DNA from 2 places in the Pseudomonas sp. 22526 genome. Region 2 is predicted to be linked to the other one. Evidence: predicted binding sites of a transcription regulator. Region 2 holds the regulator's gene; the other holds the start of a gene.

Region 1 (4,364 bases), on a different contig from region 2:
GGCCGCTCTGCTTGAACAGCACCAGGCGGGTCGGGGACTCGCTGTCCAGGGCGATGTTGAACACCGACTCAATGGTGGCATTGCCGAAGTCATCCAGCAGTTGCGGCTGGCTCTCGTCCGGGTCGAGCGAGTAATAACCTTTGACGCCGCCGGCCTGCTTGATAAAGGCCAGGGTCGCCTGGCTTTCCGTCAGGCCGATGATCGGCGGGTGGGCCAGGGATTTGCCGGCATAGAAAGGAGCCGCCTGGGTGCTGCCGAACGCCAGGCAGGCGATCAGGCCGAGAGAACGAGTCCACTGCATACGAATCCCTTCGTCGAGGCGCCGGACAGAGGGCGCGAGAGGCGCGGATTATCCATGGATGAATAGCCCGGGGGAATGCTCCGGGGCTATGGGCGGGCAATAAAAAAGGCCTCCCGAGGGAGGCCTTTTCTTGTCACGCCGTGCGTGGCGGCGCTACCGGATCAGCAGCTGTAGTACAGCTCGTATTCCAGTGGGTGTACGAAGGTACGAACCTTGATTTCTTCTTCGCTTTTCAGAGCGATGTAAGCGTCGATGAAGTCGTCGCTGAAAACGCCGCCTTTGGTCAGGAACGCACGACCTTTGTCCAGCTCTTCCAGGGCTTCTTTCAGGCTGCCGCAAACTTGTGGGATCTCTTTGGCCTCTTCAGGCGGCAGGTCGTACAGGTTTTTGTCAGCGGCGTCGCCAGGGTGGATCTTGTTCTGGATACCGTCCAGGCCGGCCATCAGCAGGGCAGCGAAGGCCAGGTATGGGTTGGCAGCCGGATCCGGGAAGCGCGCTTCGATACGGCGGGCTTTAGGGCTCGACACGTAAGGAATACGGATCGAAGCGGAACGGTTGCGAGCCGAGTAGGCCAGCATCACTGGAGCTTCGAAGCCTGGCACCAGACGCTTGTAGGAGTTGGTCGCCGGGTTGGTGAAGCCGTTCAGGGCCTTACCGTGCTTGATGATGCCGCCGATGAAGTACAGGGCGGTATCGGACAGGCCGGCATAACCTTCGCCAGCGAAGGTGTTCTTGCCGTCTTTCCAGATCGACATGTGGACGTGCATGCCCGAACCGTTGTCGCCATACAGAGGCTTAGGCATGAAGGTAGCGGTACGGCCGTAGGCGTCGGCAACGTTGTGCACGACGTACTTCAGGGTCTGGGTTTCGTCGGCCTTCTTCACCAGGGTGTTGAACTTGACGCCGATTTCGTTCTGGCCGGCAGTCGCCACTTCGTGGTGGTGGACTTCGACGGTCAGGCCCATTTCTTCCAGTGCGTTGCACATGGAGGTACGGATTTCGTGGTCGTGGTCGAACGGTGGAACCGGGAAGTAGCCGCCCTTGACGCCTGGACGGTGGCCCTTGTTGCCGCCTTCGATGTCCTGGTCGGACATCCACGAACCTTGCTCGGAGTAGATCTTGAACATCGAGCCGGAGATGTCGGACTTGAACTTCACCTGGTCGAAGATGAAGAACTCAGGCTCTGGACCGGCGAATACGGTGTCGCCGATACCGGTGGCTTTCAGGTGCTCTTCGGCGCGCTTGGCGATCGCGCGAGGGTCGCGGTCGTAGCCCTGCATGCTCGAAGGCTCGATGATGTCGCACACCAGGATCAGGGTCGGCTCTTCGGTGAACGGATCCAGCACGGCGGTTTCGTCGTCTGGCATCAGGATCATGTCGGAGGCTTCGATGCCTTTCCAGCCAGCGATGGAGGAACCGTCGAACATCTTGCCGACTTCGAAGAAGTCGTCATCCAGCGCATCACGGGCCGGCATGGTCACGTGGTGCTGAGTGCCTTTGGTGTCAGTGAAGCGCAGATCAATCCATTTGACGTCATGATCTTTGATGAGTTGAACCGACTTCGACATAGTGTCCTCCGGGTGGCTTCGGGCGGGTGTTGGTGTGCCCTTAGAATGTGGGTGATGCCGGCGCAGATACTCGGCCATGGCAACCTGCCTCACAAGGGAGCAAATTGCATGCCAGTGCCCCGAGTTGGGTTTTATGCCCCAAACTCACGCATTCCGGGAGGTATTTGGGGCAAATCGGTAAAGTGGCGCACCGCAATGTTGCGCTTTTATCTCTTGTTGACCCATTTTGGTGCACGAAAAACCAGATGCACATTAATTGGTTAAACCTTGAGCAATTTCCGCTATAATCCGCGCCCCCCTTTTTCGGCTGGCCCAGCGCGCGCTGTTTTCATGAAACTAATCGTTAAAGTTTTCCCGGAAATCACCATCAAGAGCCGCCCGGTACGGACGCGTTTCATCCGTCAGCTGGCCAAGAACATCCGTGCCGTGCTCCGCGATCTGGACCCGGCTGTGGTGGTCAATGGTGTGTGGGACAACCTCGAGCTGGAAACCGCCGTCAGCGAGCCGAAAGCCTTGAAGGAGATGACCGAGCGCCTGAGCTGCATGCCGGGCATCGCGCATTTCCTGCAGGTCGATGAATACCCGCTGGGCGACTTCGACGACATAGTCGCCAAGTGCAAGCAGCACTTTGGCGAGGCCCTGGCGGGGAAAGTTTTCGCCGTGCGCTGCAAGCGCGCCGGCAAGCATGAATTCAGCTCCATGGACGTGGAGAAATACGTCGGCAGCCAACTGCGTCGGCAGTGCGGCGCCGCCGGAATTTCCCTGAAAGAGCCGGAAATCGAAGTGCGGATGGAAATTCGCGACCAACGGTTGTTCGTGATCCACAGCCAGCACAACAGCATCGGCGGTTATCCGCTGGGCGCCCTGGAACAGACCCTGGTGTTGATGTCCGGCGGTTTCGATTCCACGGTGGCGGCCTACCAGATCATGCGCCGCGGCCTGATGAGCCACTTCTGCTTCTTCAACCTGGGCGGGCGTGCCCATGAATTGGGCGTGATGGAAGTCGCGCACTATATCTGGAAGAAGTACGGCAGCTCCCAGCGTGTGCTGTTTGTCAGCGTGCCGTTCGAGGAAGTGCTCGGCGAAATCCTCGGCAAAGTCGACAACAGTCATATGGGCGTCATTTTGAAGCGTATGATGTTGCGTGCCGCGTCGAGCATCGCCGACCGCCTGCACATCGACGCGCTGGTCACCGGCGAGGCGATTTCCCAGGTGTCGAGCCAGACCCTGCCGAACCTCTCGGTCATCGACTGCGTAACCGACAAGCTGGTGCTGCGCCCACTGATCGCCAGCCACAAGCAGGACATCATCGACCTGGCCAACGAAATCGGCACCGCCGACTTCGCCAAGCACATGCCGGAGTACTGCGGGGTCATCTCGGTGAACCCCAAGACCCACGCCAAGCGCCATCGCGTGGAGCATGAAGAGAAAGAATTCGACATGGCGGTGCTCGAGCGTGCGATCGAGCGGGCCAAACTGGTGCCGATCGATCGGGTGATCGACGAACTGGGCCAGGATTTGCAGATCGAAGAAGTCAGCGAGGCGCTGGCGGGCCAGATCGTGATCGACATCCGGCATCCGGATGCTCAGGAAGACGACCCGCTTACGCTTTCTGGCATCGAGATAAAAGCGCTGCCGTTCTATGCATTGAACGCTCGCTTCAAGGAACTGGACCCTACTCGCCAGTACCTGCTGTATTGCGACAAAGGCGTCATGAGTCGCCTGCATGCTCACCATCTGCTCAGTGAGGGACATGCCAATGTGCGCGTTTATAGACCGAGCTAAGTGCCCGGGGCTGTTTGCCTGTGGCTTGCGTCACCGGCCCCCCGACGCCACCGTCAAGCTGTAACGGCCTTGCCGGACTCTATTGTTAATCGCTGCCAGCAGTTGTCAGCACACCGAATCCTCTGATCGAGATACACAAGTGATCGAAAATCTACGTAACATCGCCATCATTGCTCACGTTGACCACGGTAAAACCACCCTGGTAGACAAACTCCTGCGTCAATCCGGCACCCTGGAGCGCAACGAGCTCAACGACGAGCGCGTGATGGACTCCAACGACCAGGAAAAAGAGCGCGGTATTACCATCCTGGCCAAAAACACCGCCATCAACTGGAACGGCTACCACATCAACATCGTGGACACCCCGGGCCACGCCGACTTCGGCGGCGAAGTTGAACGCGTAATGTCGATGGTCGACTCCGTTCTGCTGCTGGTCGACGCCCAAGACGGTCCTATGCCGCAAACCCGTTTCGTGACCAAGAAGGCTTTCGAAGCCGGCCTGCGTCCGATCGTGGTAATCAACAAGGTCGACCGTCCAGGCGCGCGTCCTGACTGGGTTCTGGACCAGATCTTCGATCTGTTCGACAACCTGGGTGCCACCGAAGAACAGCTGGACTTCAAAGTCGTCTACGCCTCGGCCCTGAACGGTATTGCCGGTCTGGACCACACCGACATGGCTGAAGACATGACCCCGCTGTACCAGTCGATCG
Region 2 (4,364 bases):
GCGCATGATTACTGACCGTTCTGTTCGTCCAGGACAACCTTGTACAAGGCTTCGTTGCTGCTGGCGCTGCGCAGCTTGTCGCGTACTTCTTTGCGGTCCAGCATGCTGGCAATCTGCCGGAGCAGTTCCAGGTGCGCATCGGTGGCGGCTTCCGGGACCAGCAGTACGAACAGCAGGTCGACCGGGGCGCCGTCGATGGCGTCGAAATCGATGGGAGCGTCCAGGTGCATCAGGGCACTGATGGGCGCCTCACAGCCTTTGAGGCGGCAGTGTGGAATGGCGATGCCGTTGCCAAAACCGGTGGAACCCAGTTTTTCACGGGCAATCAGGCTTTCGAAGACATCTTGCATCTCCAGATCAGGCACTTCGCGGCTGATCAGGTTGGCAATTTGTTCGAGGGCGCGTTTTTTACTGCCGCCCGGCACGTTCACCAGGGAACGGCCGGGGGTCAGGATGCTTTCAAGTCGGATCATGGGAGGGGAGTGTTAGCGACCCGTGCCTTGGAGAAGGTGGAGTTGCTTTTCCTTATGCTTTTTCAGTTGGCGGTCAAGCTTGTCCGTGAGCAAGTCGATTGCGGCATACATGTCGTCATGTTCTGCATTGGCGACGACTTCCCCACCATGGATGTGCAGCGTGGCCTCGATTTTCTGCTTCAGTTTTTCGACGGCCAGCGTTACCTGCACATTGGTAATCTTGTCAAAGTGCCGCTCCAGTCGGTCGAGTTTTTCGCCGATGTAAGCGCGCAGGGGTTCGGTCACTTCCAGTTGGTGTCCACTGATGTTGACTTGCATACAGCTTCTCCTTCGTTGCCAGTGCATAAAGCGGCAGGTCGATTGACCTGCCACTGAAACGCTGTGGCGAGCCCGGCGGCTACATCAACCGCTTCCGTTCGCTGGAAGGCGCGATCCCCAGGGATTCGCGGTACTTGGCGACGGTACGACGGGCTACCTGAATGCCTTGTGCCTCCAGTAAACCAGCGATCTTGCTGTCACTCAACGGCTTTTTCTGATTTTCCGCGGCGACCAGTTTCTTGATGATCGCGCGGATCGCCGTGGACGAGCATTCACCGCCTTCGGAGGTACTTACGTGGCTGGAGAAAAAGTATTTCAGTTCATAAATGCCCCGAGGGGTATGCATGAATTTTTGCGTGGTCACCCGTGAAATCGTCGATTCGTGCATGCCCACCGCTTCGGCGATGTCATGCAGGACCAGCGGTTTCATCGCCTCATCGCCGTACTCGAGGAAGCCGCGCTGATGCTCGACGATCTGGGTGGCGACTTTCATCAGGGTTTCGTTGCGGCTCTGCAGGCTCTTGATGAACCAGCGGGCCTCCTGCAGCTGATTGCGCATGAAGGTGTTGTCGGCGCTGGTGTCGGCGCGCCGCACGAAGCCGGCGTACTGCGGGTTGACGCGCAGGCGCGGCACGGACTCCTGGTTCAGCTCCACCAGCCAGCGTTCGTTGTCCTTGCGCACTATGACGTCGGGGACCACGTATTCGGCTTCGGTGGATTCGATTTGCGAACCAGGCCGTGGGTTGAGGCTCTGTACCAGCTCGATGACCTGGCGCAGTTCGTCTTCCTTGAGCTTCATGCGCCGCATCAGCTGGCTGTAGTCGCGGCTGCCGAGCAGGTCGATGAAGTCGGTGACCAGGCGCTTGGCTTCAGTCAGCCAAGGGGTCTTGGCGGGCAGCTGGCGCAGTTGCAGCAGCAGGCATTCGCCCAGGTTGCGGGCGCCGATGCCGGCGGGTTCGAACTGCTGGATGCGGTGCAGGACGGCCTCGATTTCGTCGAGTTCGATGTCCAGCTCCGGATCGAAGGCTTCGAGGATTTCCTCGAGGGTTTCATCCAGATAGCCCTGATTGTTGATGCAGTCGATCAGGGTCACGGCGATCAGGCGATCGGTGTCGGACATGGGCGCCAGGTTCAACTGCCAGAGCAGATGGCTCTGCAGGCTTTCGCCGGCCGAGGTGCGGGTGGTGAAGTCCCACTCGTCGTCATCGTTGCTGGGCAGGCTGCTGGCGCTGGTCTGGTAGACGTCTTCCCAGGCGGTGTCGACCGGCAGGTCGTTGGGAATGCGCTCGTTCCATTCGCCGTCCTCGAGGTTGTCCACCGTCGGGGCGGTTTCCTGGTAGGAGGGTTCCTGGATATCGGTATTGGGTTTCTGCTCGGCGTTGTCGGCCAGCGGATCGGTGTTATCGAAGTCGTCGCCTTCTTCCTGGCGCTCGAGCATCGGGTTGGACTCCAGGGCCTCCTGGATTTCCTGTTGCAGGTCCAGGGTCGACAATTGGAGCAGGCGGATGGCCTGTTGCAGCTGCGGTGTCATCGTCAGCTGCTGGCCCATTCTGAGGACTAGCGATGGTTTCATGGCAGGGGCTTAACACCTTATTCGCCGGCGCACATGCGCCATCCACTACAGGGCGCGTGAGCGCCAAACATAAGCAAATTATATGCCTGAAACTGAAGTGTTTGCCTAGAGCGCTGTAACAATAAAAACAGCAGGGTTTTATTGGGGCGGGCGCTCTGGCGACCAGCCAAACACCTCAGGGCTTACAGGCGGAACTCATGGCCCAGGTAAACTTCCTTGACCAGCTCGTTGGCGAGGATGGTTTCGGCGTCGCCTTCGGCGATCAGCTGGCCGTCGTTGACGATGTAGGCGGTTTCGCAGATATCCAGGGTTTCACGGACGTTGTGGTCGGTGATGAGCACGCCGATGCCCTTGGCCTTCAGGTGGTGAATGATCTGCTTGATGTCGCCTACCGAGATCGGGTCCACGCCGGCGAAGGGTTCGTCGAGCAGGATGAACTTGGGTGCGGTGGCCAGGGCGCGAGCGATTTCCACGCGGCGACGTTCACCACCGGAGAGGCTCATGCCGAGGTTGTCGCGAATGTGGTTGATGTGGAATTCCTGCAGCAGGCTTTCCAGTTCCTGGCGACGGCCGGCCTTGTCGAGCTCCTTGCGGGTCTCGAGGATGGCCATGATGTTGTCGGCCACCGAGAGCTTGCGGAAGATCGAGGCTTCCTGCGGCAGGTAACCGATCCCGGCGCGGGCGCGGCCGTGCATCGGCTGGTGGCTGACATCCAGGTCGTCGATCAGGATACGTCCCTGATCGGCCTGGACCAGGCCGACGATCATGTAGAAGCAGGTGGTCTTGCCGGCGCCGTTGGGGCCGAGCAGGCCGACGATCTGGCCGCTGTCGATGGACAGGCTGACGTCACGCACGACCTGGCGGCTCTTGTAGCTCTTGGCCAGGTGCTGAGCTTTCAGAGTTGCCATTACTGGGCCTTTTCGTCAGTTTTCTTTTTCGGCTGGATGACCATGTCGATCCGTGGGCGCGACTCGGTGACCTTGCTGCCGGTGGCGCGGCCGGCGCTGGCCAGCTTCTTGTTGGTGTCGTAGACGATTTTCTCGCCCTGGGTGATGTTGCCATCCTTGTCGACGACTTTGGCGCGGTCGATCAGCACGACGCGGTTCTGCGCGGCGTGGTACTGGATGGTCACGCCGTAGCCCTGGACCGGCTTGGTGTCGCCCTGGGTTTGAATCTGTTCGAAGTAGGCCAGGTTGCCCACCGAGGTCACCACGTCAATGTCACCGGTCTGGGTGCGGGTGATGGTCACGGTATTGCCGGTGACCTTCATCGAGCCCTGGGTGATGATCACGTCGCCTCTGTAGGTGGCTACGCCATTCTTGTCGTCCAGTTGAGCGTCGTCGGCCTGGATGCGGATGGGTTGCTGGCTATCGTTCGGCAGAGCCCAGGCGCTCACGCTTCCCAGTGCTGCGCCCAGACCGAGCAAAATAGGGAGGGTTTTAACGAGCCTCATACTGTCCTCTTACGTTCGATAGCAGGTTCATCCTGCCGTCTTTCAAATACGCTTTCATTCCCTTGCCAGTCGTCACGCCGCCGGCGCCGTCGATTCTAACGTCTTGATCGGTCTGCGCATATTGCTTCTGCGGGAATACTGTCATGCGGGTCGTGGTGATCAGCAGGTTGCGATTTTTCTCGTCGGTGCGGGAAACCCGTACCGAATCGATCAACTCGACCTGGGTGCCATCCGGGTTGACTTCGCCGTGCTCGCTCTGGACGTGCCAGGGGAAGGCGGTGCCGCGATACATCTGCAGGTCCGGCTTGGTCAGCAGCGTCACCTCGCTGGCCTTGAGGTGTTCGACCTTGTCGGACGTCATTTCGTACTGCAGCTTGCCGTCGGGCAGGTACTGCACGCTACGGGCGTTGATGGCGTAGTAGTCGATGGCGCTTTCGTCGACCTGCGCGACCGGCTTGTCGAGGAAGCGTTCCGGGCTGATGTTCCAGTATCCCACCGCCAGGAACAGCACGGTGATGATGCCGAAGATCAGGATGTTGCGAATCTT

The links. Region 2 encodes sigma-54, which starts transcription at its own class of promoters, with help from an activator protein. Its sites were predicted from a motif close to ANTGGCATNNANNTTGCTNT; they were not measured.
Region 1: the regulator sigma-54 is predicted to act here: its motif matches at 1,966-1,985, upstream of glnA (type I glutamate--ammonia ligase).

Annotation. Positions count from the first base shown of each region.
Region 1 is NZ_JBQENK010000008.1:17,523-21,886, forward strand. Features, by position in the region: gene ACTJKT_RS13705 (hypothetical protein) at 1-301, opposite strand, end outside; gene glnA (type I glutamate--ammonia ligase) at 463-1,869, opposite strand; gene thiI (tRNA uracil 4-sulfurtransferase ThiI) at 2,200-3,654, shown strand; gene typA (translational GTPase TypA) at 3,794-4,364, shown strand, end outside.
Region 2 is NZ_JBQENK010000002.1:349,908-354,271, reverse strand. Features, by position in the region: gene rapZ (RNase adapter RapZ) at 1-6, opposite strand, end outside; gene ptsN (PTS IIA-like nitrogen regulatory protein PtsN) at 9-473, opposite strand; gene hpf (ribosome hibernation-promoting factor, HPF/YfiA family) at 486-791, opposite strand; gene ACTJKT_RS04015 (RNA polymerase factor sigma-54) at 871-2,364, opposite strand; gene lptB (LPS export ABC transporter ATP-binding protein) at 2,547-3,272, opposite strand; gene lptA (lipopolysaccharide transport periplasmic protein LptA) at 3,272-3,817, opposite strand; gene lptC (LPS export ABC transporter periplasmic protein LptC) at 3,804-4,364, opposite strand, start outside.